3 regions of the Bacillus sp. FAU20 genome follow, and region 1 is predicted to be linked to each of the others. Evidence: predicted binding sites of a transcription regulator. Region 1 holds the regulator's gene; each other region holds the start of a gene.
The links. The regulator LexA, encoded in region 1, represses DNA repair genes until DNA is damaged. The targets are predictions, from matches to a motif close to CGAACATATGTTCG.
Positions count from the first base shown of each region.

Region 1 (10,347 bases):
TCTGCTACATGGAAGTCTTGCTCAGCAGTCCAAGCATATGCTTCTTTCGTTAATTTTGTTTCTTCTACACCAAGTGGAGAACCATGTGAAGCTGATTTTCCTGATTTGTTTGGAGAACCGAAACCAATTGTCGTTCTTACTTCAATTAGCGTTGGGCGTTTTTCGTCAGCTTTCGCTTCTTCAATTGCTTTCGCGATTGCTTCAATATCGTTTCCATCCTCAACACGGATTACTTGCCATCCGTATGCTTTGTAACGATCTTCTACACTTTCAGAGAATGAACGATTTAAATCGCCATCTAATGAAATATCGTTTGAATCGTAAAGCACAACAAGACGACCTAATTGTAAATGAGCAGCTAATGAAGATGCTTCAGCAGAAACGCCTTCCATTAAATCTCCATCACCACAAATAGCGTATGTATAATGATCTACTACATTATACGCATCACGGTTATATTTAGCAGCTAAATGTCTTTCTGCCATTGCCATACCTACAGCAGTTGCAATACCTTGTCCAAGTGGACCAGTCGTTGCATCTACACCAGCTGTATGACCATACTCAGGATGTCCTGGAGTTTTGCTTCCCCATTGACGGAAGTTCTTTAAGTCATCCATTGTTACATCATAACCAGATAGGTGAAGTAGGCTGTATAATAACATTGAACCATGACCTGCAGATAATACGAAACGATCACGGTTAAACCACGTTGGGTTATTTGGATTGTGTTTCATAAATTGAGTCCATAATGTATAAGCCATTGGTGCTGCACCCATTGGCATTCCTGGGTGACCAGAGTTTGCTTTTTCAATCGCATCGATGGATAATGTGCGAATCGTGTTGATAGAAAGTTGTTCGATTGAATGTGACATGCTATTCTTCCCTTCGCTTATATTAGTAAACGTTTTATACATTTATATGATAGCTTCCCACGCAAGATTATACAACATGTATCGACAAATATGTTGATGTTTTTTTGATTTTTTATAAAAAAATCAATGATTCCGGGAATGTATGGGTATTCAATATGACATACTTTTTCATTATTTTTATTTTAAAAAGAAAGGGAATTATCTGTATATTTATACAAATTTCTTCTATACTTACGTTTTTAAAAACATAAAAAAGCATCTAACTTCGATGCTTTTCAAATAAGTTAAACAATCCTTTTCCGAATCGAACTTGAAATCAAATCAATTATAATTACCATTAAAATGATACCTAATAAAATAATCCCAACACGAGACCAATTGCGTGAACTCAGCGCAAAAATTAGAGGCGTACCAATACCACCTGCTCCAATAACACCTAAAATGGCAGCAGATCGTACATTAATTTCGAACCTGTATAACGTATACGATAAAAAATCTGGTAATACTTGTGGCAATACTGCATACCAAAGTATTTGAAAACGGTTTGCTCCTGTTGCTAGTAACGCTTCCGTCGGTCCATTATCTATGTTTTCAATTCCTTCTGAATATAGTTTTCCTAACATTCCAATAGAATGTAATCCTAAGGCCAATACTCCTGCAAAAGAGCCTGGACCAACAGCTTTTATAAATAAAAGAGCCATAACTAATTCAGGAAACGTACGAACAAAACTAAGTACAAATTTCCCAGATCCTGAAGTTAATTTTCCACTACTCATATTCGTTGCCGCCCAAAAGGCAAACGGAACAGATAAAAATGCAGAAATAAATGTACCTAATATCGCAATTGCCAACGTATCAATTAATCCATGTAATAAATCTTCACCATCTGGCAAAGATACATACGACCAGTCTGGATTCAATATCCCTGTCATAATTGCTTTCGTGATTTCACCTGCTGTGTCCTTTATCCCCTCTAATGGCACTCCTGAAAAGGCCCATACATATACAACTGTAAGTGCTATTAAAATAATCCAGCGATATATACTCGGTTTCTTCGGTTTTGGCACAATCATCGTCGTTCTATTCATTATAGTTTCTCCCGCAACAATGTACTAATGTAGTCAATTAACAAAACAACAATAAGGGTATAAATAATTATAGATGCAGTTTGTTGATATTGTAAAAATCCAAGTGTACGATCATAATATAATCCAATACCACCCGCTCCTACTAAACCTAAGACAGCTGCTGCACGTACGTTCACCTCAAATGTATACAGAACATAGGAGACAAAATGTGCTTTCACTTGCGGAATTACCCCATAAACAATCCATTGCACTTTATTTGCTCCTACTGCTGTCATCGCCTCTAACGGGCCTGGATCAATTGATTCAGTTGACTCATACAACAATTTCGCCACGAGCCCAATTGAGAAAAAAGTAAGAGCTAAAATACCTGGAAGTGGTCCTATTCCAAAAATAGCTACGAAAATTGCCGCTAATAATAAATCTGGTATCGTTCGAATAAAATTTAAAATCAATCGAGCTGGACTGTATAAAAATGTACTAGTAAACACATTACTTGCCGCAAACAGTGCCAGTGGAATAGCTAAAATCGACCCTAAAGTCGTCCCAATAATCGCCATACGTATTGTATCTAACATCACTGTTGTAATAACTTGAAAATAACTCCAATCAGGTGGCACCATTTCTTTCAATAGATCTACCATATTTGGAAAACCATCTACCAGTTTTGAAAATGATGCATCTACCTGTACACTACTACTCCACAGCATTAAAATAACTAAAATAAACGTTAACATATGTTTCAATTTACTCGGCGGCTTCGGTATTTCATTTGAATATATCGTCACGTCATTCATTTTACTGCCACCTCTAATAATTCGCTTTTCTGAGCTACGTCCCCATAAATTTCAGCAAACTTTTCATCAGTTGCCTCTTCTACTAAACCATCAAAAACAATTTCGCCTGCATGTAATCCAATAATACGCGTCGCATATTGCCTAGCTAAATCAATAGAATGTAAGTTTACAATTGTTGTAATTCCAAAATCTTCATTAATTTTCTTTAAGTCATCTAATACTTGCTTTGTCGTAAGTGGATCTAACGACGCAACAGGTTCATCTGCCAATATGATTTTCGCTTCTTGCGCCAATGCTCTAGCAATCGATACACGTTGTTGTTGTCCTCCTGATAATTCATCAGCACGTGCATATGCTTTTTCTAAAATATTCACTCTTTTTAACGCTTGAAATGCGAGCTCCACATCCTCTTTCGGAAACAAACCTAACGTTGTACGCAATGTGGAATGATATCCAACACGACCAGCTAATACATTTTTTAATACTGTTGATCGCTTTACAAGATTAAAACTTTGAAAGATCATACCAATATCCCGACGCATACGTCGTAAATCTGTTCCTTTTGCAGCAGTAATAGACTCACCTTCAATCATGATTTCGCCTTCGGTAATCTCATGAAGACGATTTATGGACCTGAGAAGTGTAGATTTTCCAGCTCCAGATAATCCGACCATTACAATAAACTCACCTTTTTGAATCTTTAAATTTATATTATTCAATCCCTTTGTGCCATTCGGATACATTTTGGAAACATTTCGAAACTCTATCACACATCTTACCTACTTTCTATGTATTCAAAACGGCAAACTAACTGAAAACATCCCCTTTCAGCTAGCTGCCATTTCCATATGTATTATTGCGTTTTTACTTTCTTCCCATATTCACGAACGATATCAAATTTACTATCATCAGATTTAACATATCCTTCATGTGAATATACTTCTTTAATGATTTTGTGACCTTCCTCATTCTTTCCAATTTCAATGAAAGCATCTTGTAATTTCTTGCTCCACTCTGCATCTAAATCAGATCGTACAGAAATTGTATCGTTCGGAATTTTCTCAGTAAATTTCACTATTTTCGTTTGATCAAATATATTCGGATAATCTTTTTTTACAATATTACGAGCATCTTGGAATACAACAGCCGCATCTACGTCACCATTTAAAAGAGCAATAAGCGACTGATCGTGACCTTTTAATGTAACAGGTTTCACATCTTTTAACGGATCAATTCCCTCTTTTAATAGAACAGCTGCAGGCCATACATACCCTGCTGATGATGTTACATCTTGATAACCAATCTTTTTACCTTTTAAATCTTTTACACTATTTATATTAGAGTCTTTTTTAACAACAAACTCAGATTTATAAAAGTCTACTAAATCCTTTGTAGGGGCTCCCGTTTCATCATCTACTCCAAAACGTTGTGCTTGTAAAATTACATTTGCAGCCTTCTTTTCATGTGCTAATACGTACGCTGTTGGTGGTAAAAATCCTACATCTACTTGTTTAGATGCCATCGCTTCTACAATTGTATTGTAGTTCGTTGAAATACTAACTTTTACTGGAATATTCAACTTATCACTTAATAGCTTCTCAAGCGGTTTTGCCTTCGCCTCTAACGTATCCGCATTTTGAGAAGGAACAAATTGAACATTTAAAGTCTTCGGTACATACCCTTTTTTCGTATCTTCATTTTTACTTGCACTTGACTCTTTCGTCCCGCAGCCACTTAATAATCCCGCTGCTAGTACAACTGTTGTGCTCATTGCAAAAACTTTTTTCAACATGTTAATGCCTCCATTTTTCATTGTTATAAAATAACCTTTCATAAACATGAAGAAATATATCACATATTTTTACAAATAATTGATTATTTACAGAATCTTTACACATTCTATACACTCACATTAAAATTCTCTTCACATATTTGATATGATGAATTGGAAGATAACAATAGAAAAGGTGAGTCATATTGGAACAAAATCAAACTGTAACTTTAAACATCTTATTAACAAGCGATATACATGGCACTGTTTATCCTATTCACTACCAAGATAACTCCCCAGCAGAACTTGGTTTAGCTAAAATTTCTACTCTTATAAAAAAAGAACGTTCCCAAAATACAAACGTTCTTTTAATTGATAATGGCGACTTTATTCAAGGCACACCATTTACTTATCATTATGTTACATACGAAAAAAACAAAAAAAACCCAATGTCCTTATTAGCGAATTACTTACAGTATGACGCTGCAATTATCGGCAATCATGAATTTAATTACGGGATGGATATATTAAATAATGCTGTGACTACTGCGAACTTCCCGTACCTATCAGCAAACATTTTAGATAAAAACAGTAAAAAACCTTATTTCGGGAAACCATATGTAATAAAACATATTGAATCAAATATAAAAATTGCTATTTTAGGAGTGACAACGCATTACATTCCCAATTGGGAACAACCCCATCACATTAAAAATTTACTATTTGAAGATGCATTAAAGACTACAAAAGAATGGGTTTCTTACATTCGCAAACATGAGAAACCAGATTTACTAGTCGTAGCGTATCACGGGGGAGTTGAACGAGATTTACAAACCGGGGTACCGACTGAAGTGTTAACAGGAGAAAACCAAGGATATGCAATGTGCCATGAAATTGAAGGTATAGATCTTTTACTAACAGGTCATCAACACCGAGAAATTTCTCATACGATGGCTAACGGTGTAACAATTTTACAGACTGGATGCAATGGACACTCAGTTGGAAAAGTAAAAATAACATTCGAAAAAACAAAACATAAATGGGTGAAAAAAGAGAGTTCTTCTGAATTATTATCTGTACAAGGAGTTGAGGCGGACCAAAATGTACTTTCATTGGTAGCCGATTACGAAGAGAAAACACAAAAGTGGCTTGATCAACCTATTGGAATCATTCAGGGGGACATGCAAATTTCAGATGCTATGCAAACTCGTTTGCATGATCATCCTTTTATCGAATTCATAAATAAAATACAGATGAATATAGCTAATGTATCAATTTCTTGTACAAGTTTGTTCCATAATACATCTCCAGGTTTCCCTGAACATGTAACAATGCGTGATATCGTTTCTAATTATATTTATCCAAACACATTAAAAGTAATTAGAATAACTGGAGCAGATATAAAAGATGCTCTTGAACTCTCTGCTTCTTATTTCACATTAAAAACAGATGGATCAATCACCGTAAGTCCTATCTACATAGAACCAAAGCCACAACATTATAATTATGATATGTGGGAAGGGATTTCATACGTATTAAACATTTCAAAACCAATTGGTGAAAGAGTAGAATCTTTACAGCATAACAGTGCTCCTCTTAATATGAATGAAGAATATGACGTTGTAATGAATAATTATCGTGCAAGTGGCGGGGGAAATTTTTTTATGTTTCAAAACAAACCGGTAGTAAAAGATATACCCATAGATATGTCTGAACTTATCGCTAATTATATATTGGAACATAAAACGATAGAAGCAACTGTTAATAACAACTGGAAAGTTATTAAATAACGATTTTTACAAATAAAAAAGATGGGCTTCGCCCATCTTTTAATTTAATTTTGCATTATCTTGCTTTTTTAAAGCTTTTAATTTCGTCGGTGTAACATCTGTACCTTCTTCGTTAACAACTTTAATACCTTTAAGTTCGTTTAACATATTTTGACGAAATCCTTTTAAATATTGTTCACGTAGCGATTGACGCTCACGTTGCTCTTCTTCAGTTAAACCTTCAGCTTTTGCTTTTTTCGCTAAGAAGTTAATGCGTTCAACGAGTTCGTGATTAATCATCTCGAATCCCCCTTCTAATCAAAACTGATTATTATCATACAATAGTTACTCTTCTTTATCAAGCAATTGCTTCGTATACTCTACATATCTACGATGTACAGTCGCCTTTGAAACATTATGACCAAATCCACGTAATGTTGCTGCGATTTCTTCAAACGTGAGTTCACTTTTTCGCAAACGTACAATTTCCTCAATTGGCACTTCTTTTTTCTCTCTTCCTACACTTAAATGACGATTTTTTAAATTATTTTCTGGACGATAACCTTTTTCTACTGCACGTTGCATGCCTCGTTTAATTTTCAAGTTATGAATCTTTCTTTGATATTCTTCAACAATACCAATAATATCTAATACCATCGAATCAGAATCCGATAATTGTAATTCACCATTATGTGTATGCGTATATACTTTTATGCCTTCTTTATGTAAGCAATGCATTAATGCGATCTTCGCATTTCCTCTACCAAGGCGCGTTTCATCTTGTATAAGTAACACATCAATTTGTTCGTCTCGAATTGTATCCAACACCTCTAATATACCGTCACGTTCAATTGTATATCCACTAGCCTGCTCTTCAATCACCTTAGTAACATTCATTTGATAGCGCTCAGCTAAATGCAATAATTCATCTTTTTGACGTAACAATGATGTTTCTTGCGCTTCTTTCGTTGTACTCACACGTGCATAAATAATTGCATTCATTTTGAACCCCTCTTTCTCCCTATTATTTCCCTATAGTGTAACATAAATCCGCCATTTGTTCGAACTTATGTTTGTAGAATGTTTTTTCACATGTTATACTTATTAATAAGAAAAATGAAAGAAAACGAGGTGTTAGAAAACATGGAAAAGTTAACGAAACGCCAGCAAGACATTCTCGACTTTATTAAGCTAAAAGTACAAGAAAAAGGATATCCACCTTCCGTACGTGAAATTGGTCAAGCAGTCGGCCTCGCTTCTAGTTCTACAGTGCACGGACATTTATCACGATTAGAAGAAAAAGGATACATTCGACGCGATCCAACAAAACCACGTGCCATTGAAATTTTAGGCGAAGACCGAATGGATACGGAAACACAATCTGTTATTCAAGTTCCAATTGTCGGAAAAGTTACTGCTGGTTTACCAATTACGGCGGTCGAAAGCGTAGAGGAACATTTCCCACTTCCAGCTAGTATTGTTGCTGGAGCAGACCAAGTGTTCATGTTACGTATTTCTGGAGATAGTATGATTGAAGCTGGTATTTTCGATGGAGATTTAGTTGTTGTTCGCCAACAACAGTCTGCATATAATGGTGAAATTGTAGTCGCTTTAACAGAAGATAACGAAGCAACTGTTAAACGTTTCTATAAAGAAAAAGACCATTTCCGTCTACAACCAGAAAATTCTTCGTTAGAACCTATCATTTTAAAACAAGTGTCAGTTATCGGGAAAGTAATTGGCGTATATCGTGATTTACATTAAAAATAATAAAAAGAAGATAATTACCTTATTTACATACGGTAATTATCTTCTTTTTGTATTTTGATAGATTTCCATGCATTCTATTTCTTATTAACGAGTTTCAATCGTCACATCTCCAGCAGCCGTTTTACCGCTAATCTTTTTACTACCATTTCCAATTGTTACATTTTTATTTTCTTCATTAAAAATTGTTACATCTCCCGCAGCACTTTGCCCAGTAATTACCGCATCTTGTGGTTTTTCCGATAAAGTAATATCTATATCTCCCGCAGTTGAACTTGCTTCTAGATTATACTTAGAATCATGATCTTGAATATTTATTTCCCCACTTGTTGTTTTTGCGGTCACTTTCCCTAATACCTTCTTAAAGTTCACCTCACCAGCTTTTGTCGATCCCTCCACATTCTTAGCCGTTACTTGTTTCAACTCTACTTCTCCAGCAAGTGTTCTAACACTTACGCTATCACTTTTCACATCACTCATTTCGATTTGTCCAGCAGATGAATTTACTTTTACATCTTGGTAAGAGCGTTCGGGCACAAGGAGAGTCAATTTAGACGTTTGAAACCTAAAATCGTAAAAAGAAAAATCAAATGAAGCACCTTTTTCTCTTTCCCCAATAACTTTTAATGTGTCACCATCTTCTGCGATACGAATCTCTTGTTTACGTACATCTCCCGATTGCTTTACATAAAAAGAAGAGTCAGGAGATTTTTGGACAATAATATCCCCGGCATCTAACTTAACTTCTATATTTTTTAATGTTTCGTTTTTAATTACATTTTCTTTATCGCCTTTTTCAGCAGTCTGTACTGCTTTTTCATATGTTTGGGAAATTCCTATTACTCCAATAATGATACAAGCGATAGCGATTAAAAATAGTTTTTTCATCATTTACTCTCCTTTTATCATTTTGAAGTTCCATATTACATATCGTACACACAATCTCTTAAACCACTTTGTACTATAAAAAGCGATAATACATAACAATAAACCTACTCCAACAAACGTTATACTAACGAAAAGATCCAACCATATAAAAGTACCCATAAATACTTTTCCAATAACGAAAAATGGTGTTACTACACTAGCAATACCACCGATCCAAAAAGAAAATATAAAAGCAATAATTGCGACTAACGGGCCTAACACAATAATAAAATTAAACAAACTAAGTCCAATCGCTGCCATAACAGCTCTTGTCACATTTGAAGTCGATGGATTTTTTTTCATTTCATCAAAGCGATACATCGCAAGTAATTCTTTCGCGATTACTTTCGGAGAACCAAGGCCCTGTATTATTTCCGATTCAGTTTTCCCTTCTTCTAGTCCAAACTGAAAGTGCTCTTCATAATCCAATAAAATATCTTGCCTCTCTTCCTCTGGTAACTTTCTAAGATAACTTGATAATTCTTTAAGAAACCCTTCTTTACTCATCCCATTCCACCCCTTCAATAATTTCTTGTACCCCTTTCGCAAAATCACGCCATTCTGTTACTAACAAATGAAATTGCGTCTCCCCTTGCTCTGTTAATTGATAATATTTACGAGGTGGCCCTTCCGTAGATTCCTTTAAATACGTTTGAAAATACCCTTCTTTCGTCAAACGACGTAATAAAGGGTATACTGACCCTTCCGATATTAAAAATTTATTAGAAATTTGCTGAACAAGTTCATAACCGTAACTATCTTTACGTTTTACAAGTGCTAATACACAAAGTTCAAGCACACCTTTTTTAAACTGAACGTTCAAGCGCCATCCTCCTTCCCTATCTCAGTACTGTTCAATACACGGTACCCGTTTTATCCATAATATACCACTTAGTATTATTTATTGCAAGGTACTAAACTATATTTATTCCCTAAATTTAGAAAATGAACTAACGAAATTCTGAATAAGACTGCGTTATAACTGAGCAGCATTCAAGGTTTCATTTCATTTACATTAATATTAAACTTCATTCACTCTTTCCTCTTGAAGAATCCACCACACCTTATTCACTATAGCTAATGAGAAAAAACCCTAATACTTTGAAGTGAACCCGAGTAGTGGTACATGAAAAAAACACCTTCTGAATTCGCATACTAAGTATGCAAATTCATTGGAGGTGTTTTTGGTTTGAAGACAAGAGTTCATTACCCAGAAGAAGTAAAGTGGAAAGTGATTGAAATGAAAAAGGATGGATATTCCAATCGGACAATTATGGAGAAGCTTGGAATTAAAAATGTTTCCCAAATTAAGACGTGGATGAAGTGGTATCGTACCGGTCAAACGTACCGTTTTCAACA
Region 1 is NZ_JBVYHY010000003.1:1,024,936-1,035,282, reverse strand. It holds gene tkt (transketolase) at 1-872, opposite strand, end outside; gene phnE (phosphonate ABC transporter, permease protein PhnE) at 1,157-1,960, opposite strand; gene phnE (phosphonate ABC transporter, permease protein PhnE) at 1,960-2,754, opposite strand; gene phnC (phosphonate ABC transporter ATP-binding protein) at 2,751-3,524, opposite strand; gene AC0OM3_RS05770 (phosphate/phosphite/phosphonate ABC transporter substrate-binding protein) at 3,608-4,546, opposite strand; gene AC0OM3_RS05765 (bifunctional metallophosphatase/5'-nucleotidase) at 4,732-6,315, shown strand; gene AC0OM3_RS05760 (DUF896 domain-containing protein) at 6,355-6,594, opposite strand; gene AC0OM3_RS05755 (YneB family resolvase-like protein) at 6,640-7,296, opposite strand; gene lexA (transcriptional repressor LexA) at 7,438-8,058, shown strand; gene AC0OM3_RS05745 (DUF4097 family beta strand repeat-containing protein) at 8,149-8,952, opposite strand; gene AC0OM3_RS05740 (DUF1700 domain-containing protein) at 8,953-9,495, opposite strand; gene AC0OM3_RS05735 (PadR family transcriptional regulator) at 9,488-9,811, opposite strand; partial or broken gene AC0OM3_RS05730 (IS3 family transposase) at 10,178-10,347, shown strand, end outside.

Region 2 (10,347 bases), on a different contig from region 1:
ACATGTTCTATAATAATCAACCGCCTTATCCAAGGCAACCATTGTATCCTCAACAACAAGAACAGAGATACACAGAACAATACGAAGAACAAGAGTTACAACAGCAAGAACCACAATATGACGAAAACCCATATGCAACAACGCAAAACCAAGAAACTGAATTTCAACAAAATCCATATGACGCACGTCCAAATTATGAATATCCTCAAAATCCATATGTAATACCACAAAACCAAGAACAACAATATCAACAAAATCCATATGCAGCACCACAAAACCAAGAACAACAATATCAACAAAATCCATATGCAGTACCACAAAACCAAGAACAACAATATCCTCAAAATCCATATGTAGCACCACAAAACCAAGAACAACAATATCCTCAAAATCCATATGCAGCACCACAAAACCCATACACAACTCAACCACAACAACCGCAATACCAACAACAAATGTATCAACCAAACTACGACGCACGTGTCTCACCACCTAAACCACCAACAATAGATCCAACTCAACCACAAATTTTACCGCCTGGACCAACACTAGACATTACACAACCACAAATATTGCCACCTGGACCAATTACTGAACCAACACAACAACAAATTCAACAAGTTGTCGGTACACAGTTTTTACCTTTCAAGAAACCCGTACTAGATTTCGTAAAACCATGGGTAGATTACGGTTTAAATGAAGCAAAACATACATCACACGAACACGCATTAACAGAAGTTGCTGCCATTATGTTTTTAGTTGGTAAAGGCTTCAATCCGACGATTGCACATTATATCGTTGAATCTTGGGAGAAGAATGAGCAGTTTTAGGGTTGTTTATTTGATAAAATATAAAAAACACAAAAGTGCCAAACCCCTTATACCACAAGGGTTTTGGCACTTTTTAATATCTAAAACAAATTTTATTGAAATAATTATTTTTATAGATTTTCATACTTTTTTATATAGTACGTGAACAAAATGTGAGCAAATATGTGAACATATACAGTACAAAATTACACCTTTGTATACACATTTTTAGAAACATCTTACGTTTATCAAACAATAACCAAAAGACGTACCTGCAACCTCATCATATAAATAATAGATATTAAAAAGAGGACACTATAAGCGCCCTCTTCCTTAGGTTTTAAATATGTTCTCCATGATCCATAAACACTTCAATTGCTTCGTTTTGTGGTATGTCTTTTACATTAGTAAGACCAAAAGTAAAAACAGCGGATAACATCATCATTAATAAGATTGCTTTTTTCATTTTAGCGCCCTTCTTTCTATGCTATTTTTGTCTGCATCTAAAGCGATGTGCAAATACTTGCTTGCTTTTCTGTGATTTTCTGAACCATAGAATATTTCACCTAAAAGAGAAGCATATTCTTTTACCCATTCATATAATTCTTCTTTTTCAAAATACGAAATACCTTCTATAACCACATTTTCTAATTCTTCTTGCGGTACATAGTTATGTACTGCTTTTAAAATTCGGAAATGATGACGATAACATAAGTCGCTAATCTTATAGCCATTCTCAATATATTCATTAGCGATATGACTATAACCTAACTTAAAATGTTCTCTTGCTAAAAGAAACATAGTTTTAGCGTTATTTTCTAATGAATCCTCTAAGTGTTTAATTGCTAACTCTGGCATGTTTTGACTTGCGTATAAAAGTCCTAAATTATGCTTAACTCGTTTAATAAGAAGTTCATCATTAGATTTTTGGAAGGTACCTAGTGCTGAAAGTAAATATTCCTCTGCACTTTCGAATTCATTTAGTCGAATGTGTGCCATTCCTAAAGTATTTAAGCATGCTGCAGTTTTTAATTCATACCCTGGACTAATTGAAAATACTTCATTCGCCTTTGTAGCAAATTGAACTGCTAAGATCGGTTTTAATACGTGATAGTAATGGACTGCAAGCCAATAATTAAATTCAGCTTTTTCAATTTCATCATGCATGTACTCTAAAAACGTTTCAGCTTTTTCAAATTGCATTCTTGCTTCACTATGGTTTGCTTTATTAATAGCGTAAATTGCTTTAAATAAATGATGATAGTACTCTAAAAATGTTTCTGTAGACTCTGGTAAAGGCTCGATTTTGTCCAGAATATCTTTTGTACTATCCATATCCCGAATTAGCAGTTTATACCGTGCATTCAATAAAGCGTAGTAGACTAATATTGTTTGGTCTTCCTTAATATTATTGATTTTATTTGCAATATCTTCTTTTATTTTCTGAGACTGTAATACACGTTGTGAAATCATAGCTTGATACCAGTCGTTTAATAATTTTGTGATTTCTTCTTTAGAAATAATGTCAACACTCATCTACTTCTACCCCCTTTTGTTAAATGTTATCATGACATGCTTGTTTGCATAAATAAGTTTTTGAATATTCTAACTTGAAAAAAATATTTTTGAATATTCATGTTAACAAAATGGTCCCTTTTCAAACCCCAAAAAAGAACACACGTTTGTTTGTAGTGGAGTTAAAAAAACAAAAGTGAGGTATTACATCATGGAATATAACGGCTTTCCTGTAGTATATTTAACCGTTTGCTTCAATACCGGAGCAATACGAGGAAATACATAGAATGTTTGAGGAACAATATAAAGTACCTAAACCTTTTTTAACACAAGATACTATGGAACGAATAGAAAGAGCGTTAATGCAATCTTTTCACGAGGAAGAAGAAATACATACCTCATACTATCGTGATGGAATGGTGCAAGACATGTACATAAATGTATTACATATTGAACCGATGACGAAAACTATATATTGTACAGATGCTTTTGGTTTGAATACTAAGTTTAAGTTTGATGAATTGGTGAATATAAATTAAAGAAGCCGCCCGACAGTACTGAAGTGCACCCCAATTGTTAGACACAGCCTAACAATTGGGGTGCACTTCACATATATAGGTGGCTTTTGTACGACAAAAAAGAGCTCTGCTATACAGCAGAGCAAAAGAAAAATATATAACCCTATAAAAATAATACAAATTATTGATACTTTCAAAAGACGAAATTTAAATTTCCATCACAATAATACCTATGTTTAAGTATGAAACATTCTACCTTCACTATAGCTATGAATATTCTTATTTTAGAATTCCATAGTATCCAAATAGCTCTTTGAGAGATACCTCAATACCGAACTTCTTCAAAGAATCTTTTCTTTGTTCAAAGAGAAGTTCTAAAACTTTTTTCTTCTCTTTGTCTCTTCCATAATGAATCAACCTATGACAGTTCGGACATATACTAACTATATTTCCAACAACATCTAAACTATTTTCAAAATCATGTTGCATTCTTAACGGTATTAGATGATGGGCCTCCATATAATTTTTTCGGCTGGCTTCCGATACAAATGTTTCATGTGTGTCATCTATTTCACATTTAAATTCTGCCTGTTTAATAGCTTGTTTAGCTTTTTTCGGATCACGAGGCCATACTTCCCTACCAGATTCCATTTTAGTTTTTTTTCGATTTTCCGGTTTCTCTTCTTCTGCAATCTTTACTTTACTAAAATCCGAATCAATATTAGCCTGATACATATCTTCCTCTTGCTCATCCTCAGAAAGAATAAAGCTCTCATTCAACGCTTTAATAATATTATCAATAGATTTATATTTTGCTAATTTAATTTCTAATTTTGTTGAATCAATATTAGTAAATCCTTGTGGTGTATGGTTCAATTTGTAGCCAAAGAAAGCTGCGAATTCGATTGCTTTAATGTTTACAGGTTTTAGGTCCTTAATAAAATAGATGTATTCCCAAGTTTCATCATTATCGTTTGTTTTCTAAATTTTTCTAGCCACATCTGGGTTATGAGTCTTAGCAAAAATTGTCCCGAAAAACTTAAATTCCCCTTTAGAATATGCTAAAATCCCGTCACCCTCTTTTAACTTTTCCCATCTATCAACATTTGAAGAACCAGGAGTTGCTCCCCACATACATACATTCTCATGTAATTCATTATCTTTAAGTTTAGTTACTGTATCGGCATCTAAATCTGCTAAACATGTAGAAATAGGATATGGTTTTTCAATAGTAGCTTCCAAATTTTTTATAGCACTATCATTACTTGCAGTAAAAAGATATAACATATTTAATTCCACCTTTTTTAAATTTCATTATATTTCTTTTTAGAGTCTCGAGATTTCTCTACTGGATATTTTTTATTATTTTTTCTATTTTGTTTATAATAATCTCTTCTAAATCAATATCCAATTGATCTGCCAACTCATCTTTCATGTCTTCTTTTTTTGTTTCTACAGCTTCCTCACTGCTTTTCCACTGAAAATTCTCCAACAACTCACTCGCCTCTAAAGAAAGAGAAATAGCTAAATCTTTAGGGTTGTGGAACTGCTTCCAGTTCCTATCGTCCCGAAATTTTAGGACTTTCTCTAAAATAGTTTGATTCATTTTTTGAATCCCCCAGTTACTTTTCATTGGTAAACTCTTCTATAATTACACATAACCATTTACTTCCATTGCAAAAAAATATGAATATATAAATGTAAAAGATTAAAATAAAAATAAGTACATATGTTTTATTAGGAGGTATATGTATGTCCAACAGCACTTCATGGTTAGATGAAATTATAGCAATATTAACCGAACTAGATGGAGCAGGAACACTGAATCAAATTAAAACAAAGGTTATGGAGCGTAATAAAATTGACTTGAATAGATACCAACACGAACAGTCTATAGCTGCAAGAATTAGAAAGACCATTTATCAACATTCAAGTGAATGTGATATTTACAAAGGTGAGCAAGATTTATTTTATGCTGTAAATGGTAAAGGAAATGGTTTGTGGGGGCTAAGAGATTACGATAATAATAGTAATTCTGATTTAATAGACGGCGAAGAAGCATTTGCTGAAGGTAGACAAATCCTTAAGGCACACCTATCCTACGAGCGCAACAGCAAAGTAATTAAATTGGCTAAGGAGCGATTTAAACAACTACATGGTGGGAAGCTGTTCTGTGAAGTTTGTGGTTTTGATTTTTATAAGGCATACGGGGAATTAGGAAAAGATTTCATTGAAGGTCATCACACTGTACCTGTATCAGAGCTTAAAGAGGGCTCTGTAACCAAAGTAGAGGATATTATAATGGTATGTGCTAATTGTCATAGGGTGCTGCATAGGAAGAAGCCCTGGCTGAGTAAAGAAGAACTGCAACTGTTATTAAATAAACTGTAAGATTTAAAAATAATAAGAGTCCTTTTATAAGCAAGGACTCTTTGGAATAATATTACTGGTTGGAGCAATTAGCTTTTGCTAGCTGCTCTTTTTATGGATTCACTACATAAACTTCTTCTGCCCACGATTCTCCTATTAAATAGTTATTGATGGAAAAGTAATCATTTCTAGGTACATTCAAAATCAATTCATTTATACGATTAATTGTGTGAGAATTATGATGTGTGATTTCTCCTAATTCCTTGTACTGCCTTACGCTTTTTTTCCATTTCACAATTACAACATTATTTTTTTGTAACTGTTTAAATTGCTCTTGTTTTTCAAAGTTTTCAAAATTCATATCAATTCCCCTTTGTATGAAAATGAAATTTCTATAATAAAACTTTATAAGCTTTATATATCCATTCTTCATCTTTGTCTTCTTCCACATAAAAGATTTCTATTTTTATTTCCATACCATTTTCCATTAAAACGTGCGCTTCATATTTCCCATCTACATAACTAGCACAATCAATATTGTCTGCTACTATTTCTCTCCATTTATCAGGTAAACTATCATAAAAACGTTCAATGGCCGCTACTAAAACTAAATCTTCTAAATGAGCAGTTTTAGGGTTGTTTATTTTTAAAAACATCAAAAATGCCAAATTCCTTATATCACAAAGGATTTGGCATTTTTAAGTATCTAGAACACGCGCTAAATTTAAGGAGAAATTAACAGACATGCGTCCGGTATAATGCCGTGTCCACACCCAAGAATCGGTTACATAAACTAACGTATCTAACCTGGGAAATCAATTGGCCTTTTTCCCTTATAGTAACACTCTCTTCTACTAAGACCTTTTCTTTCTAGGGCCTACAATTAATTTAATCGCTGTTCTTTCTTCATTATTGATAGAAATCTCTTGAAATGCTGGAACAAAAGCTAAGTCAATACCACTTGGAGCGACGAACCCTCTTGCAATCGCAATTGCTTTAATCGCTTGATTTATAGCTCCAGCCCCAATCGCTTGAATTTCCACATTACCACTTGTTCTTAGTACTCCTGCTATTGCACCTGCGACTGAATTTGGGCTTGATTTTGAAGATACCTTTAATATATTTTCCATGTAAGTTGCTCCTTCTATTATTTAATCTCTCTTTCGTTACAATTTTAAATATTTTAGCGTATCTTTAATTACTATTCACACCAAAAACAAATGATGCTTCATATGTACATTATTCTATATTTTCTGACTTCTTCCTGCTCAACTACGCAAATAAAAAATAAACTAAATAATCTAATATACATACAATTAAATATCATAACTTCACCAAATGATAACATCCATACAGCTAAAGGTAATATTGCTATTTTGTCAGACGAAATTAATATAGTAAAGTGAAATTTTAATGAGTGGGGGTTTAGTTCATCCCCCATCTAACTTCTTTGCTTTCCCTGAATTTTGAGGTGGGAGTCTTACTGCTCGGAAAATAGCGTGATAAACGTTTCCTTGTTACTTCAATCCATTTAGAAATTCCATTGATTTTTCTATCAAATTATGAAGCTTATCATCTTCAAAAGGTGTTACAGGTAATACCCAAATACTACATTTCATTATTTGACCGCTTTATATTCCAAATCTATTTCCTTTTATAGTACAAGCATACATGCCAATTGCAATTAATTTCCACATACTACTATATGGTTTTAATTTATTAAGAATCGGAGGTAATATTATTTCTTCACATTCAGATGCTATTTCAGCATCTTTTTTTATTGAATAACAGTTTTCTTCAACTTTTATTATCTCACCCCACATAAAAAAGTGCAGAATTCTTTCTAACACAAGATTTCTGCACTTTTTTATTATGCTTATTTATTCTTCCTTATTTCTCTACATAAACCGACTTAACAATCGTACGATTATATGGTTTTCCTTCTTTATTCATCCCTTTTATATCCATCGTAACGTTATATACTCCCGGTTGTTTTATATCTTTCAAAGCACCTGAAAATGTATTCGTATGAACATTTTGTAATTCATTAAATTCAGAGACTAACTTACCTTCTTTATTAACGACTCTTACTGTTATGGAAAGATCCCCTTTCATTTCAGGTGCTACAGGTGATTTTTTGAGTTTATACTCAAGTTTATTTACTTTAACTTTTGTAGGCATTCGAAGAACAAATGGTGCGTCATCCTTGTAATCGCTCACAACTAAATATGCATCTTTCGACTGCTTCGCCATCATTTTGATTTTCCATTCGCCTACTTCCAATTTATCAAACTTAAATGTTCTAATTGTCGCCCCATTAAAGAAAGATTCGCCTTCACCAGTAGTTATAGCGCTATCTTTATTTGCATAGATTTTTCCTTTTGGAGATACCATTTGTACTTCTACATCAGAAGAAGCAGTTAGTACAGAAACTATTCCTTCAGCCTTTTTATCAACAGAAATACTTTGCTCTATCCACTGATTTTGTGGTAATTCGCCTCCTAAAATATTTTGATTTGAAGTTGTATTTAATTGTTCTAGATTTTCATTTGAACTATTGCTGGGTGCTACTAAAGCTGGTAATCCCACATTTGTCGTACGTAAATATGGTTCAATTCGTGCAAAAACAGCTGATCCTTTTCTTATATTGTCATGATCAAATCTGGAATCTGTAAATAAATGTGTACCGTACGATAGCTTCGCACTCCATTCATTTACTAGTCCGTCATTTGAACCGTACGATGATAAATATAACCCGCCCATAGATAATGCAGAAAATGTTGGTCCCCAGCTAGTTCCAGTAGCCGTATAGTAACGGTTTAATTTAGCTGCTGGGTTGTTATCTATTATTGAACGAAACTTTGCCATTTCACCTATTTGTAACGAATACGTACCATCATCTTTTTGACCTAATATAGAAGCAAGCCACCCTGCCCACCAACTATATGACAAATCTGCTAAATTTGAGCCGTGATGCGGTGTAGCAAGTGTAATAACATTTCCAACAAATCGATTCGCATCATATTCAACTAATGCGGCTTGTGTATCAATACCACCTTTACTATGCGCTACAATATTAACTTTTTTACCGAAATGATTATATATCTCTTCAAGTTTTTGTGCTAACAATTTTCCATTATCCCACTGACTAGCCGAACCTTTCCCCGCTGCATCATACAATTGTATAAACACTGTTTGATAGCCTGCTTTTAAAGCATAATCATACATATCATTTATATCATGATATACTGTCTTTCCATACCAACTATCAGCATTACCATTTCTTCCTTGTACAAAGAGAATTGGCGGTTTATTCTCATCATAATTAGCTGGTTTTTGGCCTAAAAACCATTCTCCAGGTGTGAATACTTCTGTATCAGGAAACCCCTTTCCAAGCTCTTTTACAACTTCTGCCTGTACATTTGTGCTAATCGTTGGAGCCATGATAAAAAATACAATTAGTAAGGCCACACATCTTCTCATCAGTCGCATATTACTCCCCCTATTTTTTTGAAAGAAGGTGTTCTTTATAATATTTTATATTTTCCCTTCCTTAATAATAGCTAATCTTTTATTTTAAAAAGATGTTAGCCCTATTTTTAGAAGGTTACTAGTTGTATACCCTCTTCCTTAACTCTCGTTATTCTCTTTGTTTCTACCTCTTCCTTTTGATAGAATACGACAAAAAAGTTTCTCAATAATTGTTAACTTCGCTACACCCAGATATTTTTTAAATCATTATTGTTTATATAAAGCATACAAATCTTGAAAAAATTTTAGTGAAAAAATATTTTATTACTAGTTAGTTATTGAAAAATATAATAAAGATATGTACTTTCTTTTCATTAAATACAAACTAATTTTAAAGGAGCTTATATTATATGACTTTCCTACGATTAAAAATTAAACTGAAATTTCCGAATAGAAAATCATATTTCCAGAAACATATATTATGATAATTTCCGCGCACTTGAATTAACTTTTTAGAAGTACTAACCTATCGGTGAGCAGAAGAAAATTCTGTTAAAAGAAAGGAGAATACTTTATGATGACCAATTTACAAAAGGAGTTTTTTAAACGCTTAAAAATTCCTGCAAAAGAAATAACATTTGATGATTTAGATGAAATTCTGTTAAAAATGGGAATGATTCTCCCCTATGAAAATCTTGATATTATGGCTGGTACTATTAAAAATATCTCAAAAGATAACTTAATAGAAAAGTTACTTATTCAAAAACGAGGTGGACTGTGTTATGAATTAAACTCCTTATTGTATTATTTTTTAATTGATTGTGGGTTTCAAGTATACAAAGTAGCCGGTACTGTTTATGATCTGTACGGTAATAAATGGAAACCCGATGATGGTCATGTCATTATCATATTAAGTCATGAGGATAAAGATTATGTTGTGGATGCAGGTTTTGCATCTCATCTCCCTTTACATCCAGTCCCTTTTAACGGAGAAGTCATCTCCTCTCAAACAGGAGAATATCGAATTCGTAAGCAAAATACTCGAAAAGGTACGCATATTTTAGAAATGAGAAAAGGAGCTAACGGGGAATCTACAAGTTTCTTACAATCTGAACCTTCAAACGAATGGAAAATAGGCTATGCTTTCACTGTAGATCCAATAGATGAGAAAAAAGTGAATAACATTCAAAAAGTGATTGTAGAGCATAAAGAATCTCCTTTTAATAAAGGAGCTATCACTTGTAAATTAACTACTTATGGTCACATATCATTAACAAATAAAAATTATACAGAAACCTTTAAAGGCACCAAAAATAAACGACCAATAGGATCTAAAGATTATGCTCGCATTCTTCGTGACTCTTTTGGAATAACGCAAGAGAAATATGTAGGAAAAACACTAGAAAGAGGCTAGTTGACTACAAGTATTTCATAATAAAGCAGATTCTATATTTAGAATCTGCTTTATTTTATATTTTGTTATAAATTAATTTAATTTTGTTGTTACCCTTTAATTTTCAATTATATACTCATCATCATATTTATCGTATTGTAGCCCTTCCCCTATCTTTGACTCCGTAACTTGATCTCTTAAAAACGGTGCAGCATCCATTTTGCTAGTTGCAATTTCAATTCCATATTTTTTCGTTAAATGAGCTAACTCT
Region 2 is NZ_JBVYHY010000026.1:275,347-285,693, reverse strand. It holds gene AC0OM3_RS23390 (hypothetical protein) at 3-830, shown strand; gene AC0OM3_RS23385 (hypothetical protein) at 1,150-1,275, opposite strand; gene AC0OM3_RS23380 (response regulator aspartate phosphatase) at 1,272-2,345, opposite strand; gene AC0OM3_RS23375 (YolD-like family protein) at 2,612-2,863, shown strand; gene AC0OM3_RS23370 (HNH endonuclease) at 3,122-3,718, opposite strand; gene AC0OM3_RS23365 (restriction endonuclease) at 3,824-4,141, opposite strand; gene AC0OM3_RS23360 (nucleoside triphosphate pyrophosphohydrolase family protein) at 4,188-4,475, opposite strand; gene AC0OM3_RS23355 (HNH endonuclease) at 4,595-5,233, shown strand; gene AC0OM3_RS23350 (hypothetical protein) at 5,325-5,573, opposite strand; gene AC0OM3_RS23345 (hypothetical protein) at 5,605-5,880, opposite strand; gene AC0OM3_RS23340 (stage V sporulation protein S) at 6,067-6,342, opposite strand; gene AC0OM3_RS23335 (hypothetical protein) at 6,844-7,062, opposite strand; gene AC0OM3_RS23330 (esterase/lipase family protein) at 7,103-8,704, opposite strand; gene AC0OM3_RS23325 (arylamine N-acetyltransferase family protein) at 9,258-10,097, shown strand; gene AC0OM3_RS23320 (hypothetical protein) at 10,194-10,347, opposite strand, start outside.
Region 2: AC0OM3_RS23375 (YolD-like family protein) is a predicted target of LexA. The motif match lies at 2,485-2,498, and genes of this name have one in related genera.

Region 3 (10,347 bases), on a different contig from region 1:
TGATAAGATAATCATTTTCTTTCAATTGTTCATTTATATTAAAATATATTCCTATTACATTTGATATATTTCCTAATGCTAATAACTCAATTCCTATTTGATCAAGTAATTTACTTTGATTCTCTCTTTTTTCTTCCCCATCATCATAATTGCTCGCAATGATTTGTAATATATACCCGAGGGCTTGTAATGAGCTTCCTACAATAACAAGTTCCGATTCAACTTTCTCTTCTCCAATAAATCCTCTTGTCGTTCCAATAGCAGCTGTAAGATTCCCCCCTACTTGAAACCATGCCCCTGTCACTTTTAAACTGCTTGGATTCATTTTTATCACCTATTCAAATATTTTCTAAAGCTTTCAAAACAAACAAATCTCACCCTTAATCTTTTATTTTATTTTTCAGATGTAATTTTGTGAATGATATAATGTGCTACTAATATAAAAAGCACCTTAAAGGTGCTTTTTATATGCATGCTGGGCATGTCAATGAATCTCCATTTTTATCTATTGTTATATTCAATATATATTCAATTGCTTTATGTGACCAAGTTTCAGGTGTAGGCGATTCATTTATATATTGTGGCGCACATGACTTCAGCATTGGAGTACTAATACTCCCTCCAGGATCTAAAGCAACTACAGCCATGCCATGGGGTAATTCCAGGGCCATAGATTTAGTGATACCTTCAATTGCAAATTTCGAGGCACAATATGGCGCAAGCTCAGCTTCACCTTCTCTCCCCCAACTAGAACTCATATTAATGATAATTCCTTCTTTCCTAGATACCATTGCGGGAACAAACGCTCTTATTACATTTACTACACCATTCACGTTTACATTCATTACATTTTCGAATTCTTGAGCCGTAATTTTCCAAAGTTGTGCATTTTGATTTACAATCGATGCATTATTTATTATCAGATCGGGAGCCGTATGTCTATTAAGTATATAATTTGCCCAGTTATTAACTTGCTGAGAATCTGAAACATCAATTACTTGGAAATCATGTATTTTACTGTGCTGTTTTTTTAGTTCTTCAATTTTATTTTTTGAACGTCCACAACCATATATGTTCCACCCTAATTCATGAAATCGATCAACCATCGCACGTCCTAACCCTTGTGTCACACCTGTAATAATTACAGATTTACTAATTTCTTTTCGCTTCATTTCTCTCATCCTCCTTCCCTATATCTTACTCTCTTCATTTTTATTCAGCGATTTACTATAGTATCAACTCAACTCATACTTTAGTAATGGTTTTGATATTGCATACATAAGCAAAAAAAGTAACCATCATGGTTACTTTTTGCTATATATCTAAAAATTCATTGTTTATTTCATTATTGTTTTTACATTTCAACTTCTCTTTTTCACATTTCTCACACTGGTAAATCCTTTTTTAAAATCCTCATTATCCTGCCTCTTAATAAAAATATATTTATGTTTACAATGCGATTCACCCAAATAATTTTTAAACCACTTTTTCAATACAACACATTCCACCTTTATGATAGAACCTTTATTTAGCTGCTTTATTACATACTTTTATTTAAATGTTCAATCTCATCTTGCAATTTTTTAAATTGCTCAAAATGCATGGTAATAGATTGGCTACTGCCATAATCAACATTTTGTTTCACTAATATAACACCCGTGTCATGAAAAAGCGCTTCAAGTTCTTTCCTAATAGACACTTTCGCAATATGAGCTGTTTTAATTGCAGATAAAATTGCAATTTCATTAAACTTTAATTTTATTTCATTTGGACAAAATGCGTCTTCAACTAATATAACTTCATTACTATAAATTAATGCAACAAGATTACTTGATTTGGCATCTGTTAAATCAACTTTTTTCATAATATCTTTCATTACATTTTGCCTCCTTTATTTTCATATATATCAATTATACAAAATTTTTAAAAAAAAATACTCAACTTTATTATATTAATTTTAACACACTTTTATTGAAATCCACGCTCCAAACGTTTTACTATTCCACAATTTTTATTGTATGAACCATCTGGACTATAACTCCATATAGTAATGTTAACAACTTATTATAAAGCAGGTGAAAATTATGCCCTCAGTTGTAGGAAATTTAGTTGTACAAAATAGCAATGGATCATTTAACTTAGGTGATTTCTACAACGTATCTCCGAAAGAAAATACGAAAGCTTATAATGGTTCCGGCGCATCAAACGTTGGTTTTGTTGTTAATACTTTTAGCGGTGTTAGCGCGACCAATACATTTGATTCTGACCTTGCAGATCAAAACCAAGTGGGTACAGCCTAATCTTATGTTCAACTTTCTGTATAGAAAATTTTAATTTGTCTATACTATAATCAGGCTGTTTGACAGCTCTTGTTGATTTTGGAGTACCCTATCTTTTTCTCCCTTTCCCTGGGGCTCAGCAGCTAGCACGAAGCTAGCTGCTTTTTCTTGTATTATTTGTCTCATAAATCAGAAATAAAAGAAGCTGCCATTTAATATTCAGCTTCTTTTACGTTATTTCAATAATATCCATAGCGTTAAATACGTAAGTTTTATAAAAGGCGTCTGTACAAATTACAATTTGTTTTACCGGATTGATATGTACAACAGTCATGTAGCTTGTTAGTATGTAACCATCTTCAAAATATGTTACCAATATTTCTTTCTCAGACAATAATGACGTTAATAATTTATCAGAAATTCTCTCTTTTGCTTCATTTGTTAAAAGCGGTTTTTGTACTTTTAATTTCTCTCCAATAATCTTTCTCATATTTAAAAGTTGTTCGGACATTACTGTAAACGGAACCCACTCTCTTTCTTCTTTTTGTATCTTTACATCGTTCATTTTTTATCTCCTTGATCATTTATACATTTATTTAGCCATACTATCCCTTAGTTATTTTTAATACTCACTAAACTCGGATTTACTTCTAAACTATAATTAGGTTACCTCTTAAAAGAACATTCGTTCTTATTATACACGAACTTACGTTCTCTTGAGAAGAGCCATACTTATTATTTCTTAACAAAAAACATAATTTTATTTATCTCCATACTTTTTTCCTTTATCAAATAAACTTCTCATTTCTTATATAACATGCATATAACAACTAAAAGGCGACTTCACCCAAAGTGAAATCGCCTTTTTCTAAAAAATATTTCAAAGCTTATTTTTCTATCCTAACTAATGTTCTTTCTGGAATACATAATTCATCTATATTAAAATGATTTATTTTTAAGTTCAATTCCCCTACTCGTTCCTTATCTTCATCACCAACCCAACAACTACATAATTCGAAATAGTCTCCATCTTCCAAATAACCTTCCATAATCTTGCATAAAGTTAAAAGTTTTTCTTTCGCTTCTTTTTTTCCTTTACATTTTGCCACTCGACAAGTTCAATTCCCCAACTAGTTGAAACCTCATACGTGTAATTTGTTTGGAATTGATAATCTTGTACAATTTCAAGCATACTTTCATCTGAAAAACACGGTCCAAAAACAATTAGATTATTAGAATCCGGATCCGTTAACGGAATTTCTATATTACAGCCTATGTAACTTGCTAAACTCATTTTATACTCCTCCAGTATTCGTATAAAAAATACTTCATAGTATATTTATTTACTCAAATATAAAATCCCTGCCTAAACGAAAAAGTTTTAAATTTTTATCGTTTATTAACCATCTATAACTGAAAACATATACTATGATGAACGAACTCACAAAGCATAAGAAAAGAGAGCATTTACAACACTCTCTTTTCTTACATACTCTATGGAACTTTACAAAACTGAATCAATGATTTTTATTATTATATTTTATTACATATACTTAGGTTGTACTATTATATGTAACTCTCTCTCTGTATCCGCTTTTTTCGGATGACGAAAATAATTAAGTTCGTACTTTAACACTTTATACTCAACCATCCCGATTTTAATCCCTTTCGTTTCTTTTAATATAGCTAATAAATCACTTACATTTTCATCATATGACTCAAAAATTTTCGCGCCGCCCTCTCCTTGAAAGATTACTTTCATATATTCTCCACCACCTTAATTTATTGATGTGGTAAATGACGCGTTTAAAACAATTCATTCTTTATCCTAAAATTTTCATATGAAAAAGAACATCCTTTCCAATCGAATGCTCAGCTTTTTACTAATTATCCATGTTAAATATTTATTCAAAAACATTATATGTATTATTTTTTAAATTATGTTCGATATCCATTATTAAAGAGTAAATATATGTAATAAACTTGCATAATGAAAACCTTAGAATATTCACTTTCGTTGAAATAATTATAATCCATAATTTCCCATTGTAATTCTTAATATTTAAATGTAATATTGTATTGTCTTACTATCTATTTATAACTCACACACTAATTAGAAAAAGGGAACTCTATATGAGTTCCCTTTTCTAATTATGATTACAGTCATTATTTCTTTTCTAGAAATTTAAATGTATCTTTAAATTCTTTATTATTCACTTTAATATCAGCATCTTTCAATAAATCATTGACTACTTGTTGTTTCCATTTACCTGTCGTATCTTGTAGTCTTTGTTGTTCTATATCTTTACGAATTTTATCCTTTACTTCATCAAATGGCTTCAATTCTTTTTTATCCGTCACTTTAATAATATGGTAACCGTAAGTTGTTTTAACCGGCTCACTTACTTGGCCTGCATCTAATTTATACGCAGCTTCCTCAAATTCTTTCACTGTTTGCCCAGGAGCAAAACTAGATATTTCCCCGCCCTGTTCCTTTGAACCAGTATCTTCTGAATACTGTTTTGCTAAGGCAGCAAAATCTTCACCATTATTTACTTTCTCCTTTATTTCTTTAGCCGTTTTTTCATCTTTCACTAAAATGTGACTTACTTTCATTTCTGGTTTATAGTTATCTTTCACATCTTTATCTGTAACTGTTGCTTTAATCGCTTTCTCAAATGCAATTTCTGGCTTCATTTTTTCTTTTAATTCATCTTCATTTTTCAACCCAAGTTGTTCTAAAGTCGATTTAAAGTTCTCGCCCATTTTATCTTTTGCTTCTTCTACTTTCTTTTTTGCTTCCTCATCTGAAACTTTATATTTATCTAACAATGCCTTACTTAACATCATTTGATATAAAGTACTTTCTCCATATTGTTGTCGTAATTCTTTACTTAATTCTTTCTCTGTAACATTTCCTACTTTTGATGTTACTACGTTGTCTGAGGAACCACATGCAGATAATGCTAGCATCATGCATGAAATAATTGTTCCAATAAATATTTTCTTCTTTTTCAATTCAAATACCTCACTTTTATCATTATGCAAATTAACTATACACAGTCATTGTGAAAACAGTGTGTTTTCTACATGTAATTCATTTCATATGAGTTGACTATGTATCATGTATTTTCATTTTTAAATATAAAGAGTCTTCTTACTATGCATAGTAAGAAGACTCTTTATATAATTCTCAAAAAAATATAGCTTCTATAGTTGCTTAATAATTACATGTTTTTCAGGTATCCAACTATTCTGCCCGATATCTACCGCATTTCCCACTCTACCCCACACTCGAAAAGATTTCGATCCATCTATGTTTCCTTTATAATTCATACATTCAGGCTCTTCATAATAATTTACTCCGTAACCGACAGGATATTTTGAAGTTGCATAAAACCATTTCACATTAAAATGTTTTAAATATACCCACTGCTTATCGTTCCCTAAACAAATCATATCTTGCTCACCGCCTCCCCAATAACCTGCTAAGATTAAATATGGAATTTTCTGAGTGAGTGTACCTGTAAATTGGGGATTCATGGGGTTTTCATATAAATTTATTCCATATCCATCAGGATATTTCGAAACTGCAATACCAATGCCATTCGGTTGCTGTGTATACACTATGTTAGATTGATTTGCTTTGTTGGAATCTATAAACCAAGAAAGTGACTTATTTCCTACTAATCGATTCAGATCACATTTCCCAATCCCAGGAACATTCCCTGAATCCGTATATTGCCACATATCACATGAATATGCTGGCTTATTCCCTTCATAACGAGGGATCCATACGAAATCAGCTTCAATATTACGTGCTCCAAATGATAGATACGTGTGATGCCCTACATATAATCCTACTTTTTCCGCACCTAAACGGCGTAATTCATCAATAAATGCCTGTGTCCCGCCTTGCATATCTGCCATCGTTTGAACTTCTACGTCCGCTACCCAAAACTTAGCAGATTGATCACCACGATTCCAAAAATCTTGCGCCTCTTTCTTCGCATCAGCAATAGATATAAAACGGCAAAAAGCATAATTACCAAATGGGATACTATGCTTTTTCATTTCACTAACATAATTTTGATACATAAAATCCACCGTATTAGAGCCATCTTGAACTCTAGCAATCACTAAATCTAGCTGAGATGCTGCAATATCCCAATTGATAGTTCCATTCCATTTTGAAATGTCTACAATATACCCCATACATTCCAGCTCCTTTTGAATGTCCTATTCATAGCTAGTTTTATTGTAAGCCTCAGCTCTCTAAAACTAGCTATCTATAATATAAGTAAAAAGAATCTTTACCGTTTTTCAAAATATATTCTCTTTCAGAAATATTTCTATAAACTTTAACATGTATGCCACATAAAATATTCGAAATACACCCTACTATTCATTTATTATGTAATCTCGTCCTACCAATCATTTTTACATATATTAGAAAAAATCCCCTATATTATTAAGTTATAACTTTCAGTATCGATTTCCTTTCAACTAAAAAATTTCATCCCTCATTTTCTATATATTCTTAAGTCAAAATTACTACCTCTACATGAAATTTGAGATTTAGAAAAATTTTAATTAATTGAAGTTTACTCCTTTTAAATCACAATTTTCCAACCTGAACACTATTGGTGCATAAAAAAAGACATTTTCTATTAATGAAAATGTCTTTTTACAGTTTAATAAAACAACTTTGGTGCTAAATCTGTATTTTGTAATTCTTGATTTTCACTGCTCATAACACAACTTGTGGAAAATAGAATTGGGATACCACAAATCTCATCATTCATTACATCACGAAATACATTGGCAGCAACACCTGTAAACGTTTGACATAAGTTAGAAATATCGTCATTGAAAAACTGAATGACTTCCGCAGCGAAAACCGGAAAGACAACATTCGGTCCGCCAGGGAACTGAGGCTGTACCACAACTTGTTCAAAATAAGGATTATTTTCTAGTGCTACTTGAAATAAATGAGCTATTTCAAATGCATCTAGTGGACAAGGAAATGGATTTACAATTTCATTCTCATTATTCGTTACAATAACTGTCACACTTACATTCCCAAATTGTACAAAAGATTTTAAAAGCGTTGCTAATGCTCTCGCTTTTTCGTTGCTTAACGCATGCACTAAAATAATATAATTACCACCAACAGGAATAAGTGGCCCAACTGTAACAGTTGGATCAGCACCTATTGAATTTTTCAATTCATTAAAATATGTGATCCACGGTGGCGAAAGCTGAGCTTGTACATTTTCTTCCACTACTTTATATTACCTCCTTATACCATTCTTACTAACATAATATGTAACAAATTAAAAAATGTATTAGTTATATTAACTATTTTCGTATTTATTGATTATATTAATTAAACATTTTATTTCGCATTCTCAATTTCCCTTTTACATCTTTAAGCACTTTTACTACTATGAAATTCTTTATTATAAGCAAATCCACTGAAATTTCATATTATACTAATACGACTCTATATCCATTAAATTATAATACTCAATATTAGGAGCTGATTTCATGGAAAAAAAGCCTATCGTGTTCAAAATCCCACCAAATTCAAAGCTAAAAGTTACATTTTTCGGTCCTTGTAACGAAGTAATTACAAATGTGTCTATTATTAATCAACTATGCACCCCAAAATGTCAAACTATCACGCAATATCCAGACTTTAAGAAATATGTAACTGAAGTACGATCGTTATCCCGTTGTTAGTCCGCATAATGCACGATTTTCACAACTTTGTTACCTAAAATAACTGAGAAAGAAAATGACTGCATTCCTAGACTAAAATTACTCATTTTATGATATTCCATTGATAATTCATTGATTTTTTACACGTTTTTATTAAAAGGACATATATTATCGTATGGAGATTATCCACTCATAAAACCTATCTTTCTTTGGAGCGTACTTATTATGTATGCTCTTTTTTATGTAACCGTCCCCTTCTAAATTGACCAACAATATATTAAAATTCTTTATGTACTCAAGGAGGTCAAATATGTTCAAGCTGCATCCAATACTACTCATCTTAGGATTGATTTTGTTTTTATATAGTGTAATCGCCTTTATGTTATTCTTTTCAGTGTACTAGCATTCCCTACACAAGTTTATGTTCAATATGTAATTTCTATATAGTAAAGAAAAAACGTAACGATACGATCTTTTATGTATTTCGTCTTTCTTGTTCTATAAAAAAACTAGTAAACTTACTAACACTGAGTTTTCAGAAGCATGTTACTTATTTACATATTATTTTTTTCATTATCTGAATAAGGTTAAAGCCTCTACAAATTAAACTACACTTTACCTGTTTACTTATATATTTTAGAAAAACAATAATAATCCCCCACCATTTGGTAAGGGGATTAACTAAACCTACTAAAAAACATTTAATGATCTGTTTTATTTAATTGGAGAAGGAAATCTTGCCGCTTCAAAGTGAACCGTATTTAAACCATTAACATTTTGTACAATTACGCCCGCAATACTACTTTCTGCAAAAACTTCAACTGAATCTCCTGCTTCTAATTGAAGAATAGTAGTTACTGAAACATCATTATTAAAAAATACTCCTGTTCCAAAGAAATCATTATCTATCGCTATTGCTGGATTTCCATTTACACGAATTTCTACTCTAGCTCTGTAATTCACATTAAAATCATTTGGAGAAAATGTTATATTTCCTAATACACTATATACCCCTCTAGTTTTCGGAGTGAAAATGGATGTTACTGGATTATATTCATTCGCTAGATCAAATTGTTCATTTTGAAATAATACTTTAACAGGAGTATTTGCTAGAACAGGTTGATTAACTGTATTCACAGCTCTAAATGCCGATGCCCTTACAAGCTCCTCTTTCTTATCATCACAACACTTCACCTTTACATACTTCCTATCACATTTACTACTTTTTCTATAACAATCATGACTTTCCTTTTTGTAATCTTTACAATACTTACAGTAATAATAAGACATAGTTAGTCCCCCTTTACACTTATTTTTATATAGTATGCTATATAGATTAGAATAGCTTGGACGACCTGTTACTATTTTTAATAGAGTAAAAAACCCTCACCATTTCGGTGAGGATTTACCTTTAAGCTTCTGTAAACTCAATGTTTAATGACTTTATTTAATCGGCGAAGGAAATCTTGCTGCTTCAAAATGTGCACCATCTTCTAAAGGACTTAAAACTCCATCTATACTACTTTGTGCATAAATCTCAACTTCATCCCCTGCATTCAATTGAACAATCGTCGAAACACTTACTACATTTCCAAAACTTATTGGACCAAAAAAGTCATTATCTATAGCTATCGCTGCGTTTCCATTCACACGAATTTCTACACGCGCTCTATAATTTAAAGTTGGATCGTTTGGAAAGAAACCAATCGTTCCAATAATAGAATATACTCCTTTAGTCTTCGGCATAAAAATAGATGTTGCTGGATTATACTCATTCGCTAAATCAAATTGTTCATTTTGAAATAACACTTTCACAAAAGTATTAGCAGGAACATTTTGATTTACTGTATTTCTAGCTCTAAATGCCGATGCTCTAACAAGATTGTCCTTGTTATCATGGCACTTACTAGTGTTCTTACAACAATCATGAAGCTTCTTTTTATACTCCTTACAATACTTACAGTAGTAATAACAAGACATACTAATTCCCCTTTCAAACTTATTACTACATATTATGTAAGATTGATTTATAAGGTTTGGACTAGCTATTTTTATTATTCATAAGGGCGCTATTAACCTGCACCCTTATTTATATACACCACTTCATTCCTTATTAGTTATAAGTTGTATACAGTTCCATATGGAATAGTAAGAAAAGAACTTCCGTACGGTGTAACATGATGTACTGGGTAAAAATACTCTACGGATGAATAATACGGTTGTACACCTTGCTGCTGCATTTGCAATTGTTGTTGCATTTGCAATGCTTGTTGAATAGCTTGGACTGTACTTTGTGCTCCACTATACGTTATAGATGTACCATACGCTGGTCGCATACCAGTTT
Region 3 is NZ_JBVYHY010000026.1:400,781-411,127, reverse strand. It holds gene AC0OM3_RS24045 (DUF6944 family repetitive protein) at 1-325, opposite strand, end outside; gene AC0OM3_RS24040 (SDR family oxidoreductase) at 465-1,172, opposite strand; partial or broken gene AC0OM3_RS24035 (hypothetical protein) at 1,315-1,508, opposite strand; gene AC0OM3_RS24030 (hypothetical protein) at 1,541-1,876, opposite strand; gene gerPF (spore germination protein GerPF) at 2,085-2,300, shown strand; gene AC0OM3_RS24020 (YolD-like family protein) at 2,509-2,844, opposite strand; gene AC0OM3_RS24015 (hypothetical protein) at 3,167-3,328, opposite strand; gene AC0OM3_RS24010 (KH domain-containing protein) at 3,343-3,573, opposite strand; gene AC0OM3_RS24005 (hypothetical protein) at 3,823-4,041, opposite strand; gene AC0OM3_RS24000 (peptidylprolyl isomerase PrsA) at 4,446-5,297, opposite strand; gene AC0OM3_RS23995 (glycoside hydrolase family 25 protein) at 5,490-6,494, opposite strand; gene AC0OM3_RS23990 (hypothetical protein) at 6,974-7,564, opposite strand; gene AC0OM3_RS23985 (hypothetical protein) at 7,830-8,024, shown strand; gene AC0OM3_RS23980 (complement C1q domain-containing protein) at 8,718-9,293, opposite strand; gene AC0OM3_RS23975 (C1q-like domain-containing protein) at 9,447-9,983, opposite strand; gene AC0OM3_RS23970 (DUF3947 family protein) at 10,121-10,347, opposite strand, start outside.
Region 3: AC0OM3_RS24020 (YolD-like family protein) is a predicted target of LexA. The motif match lies at 2,981-2,994, and genes of this name have one in related genera.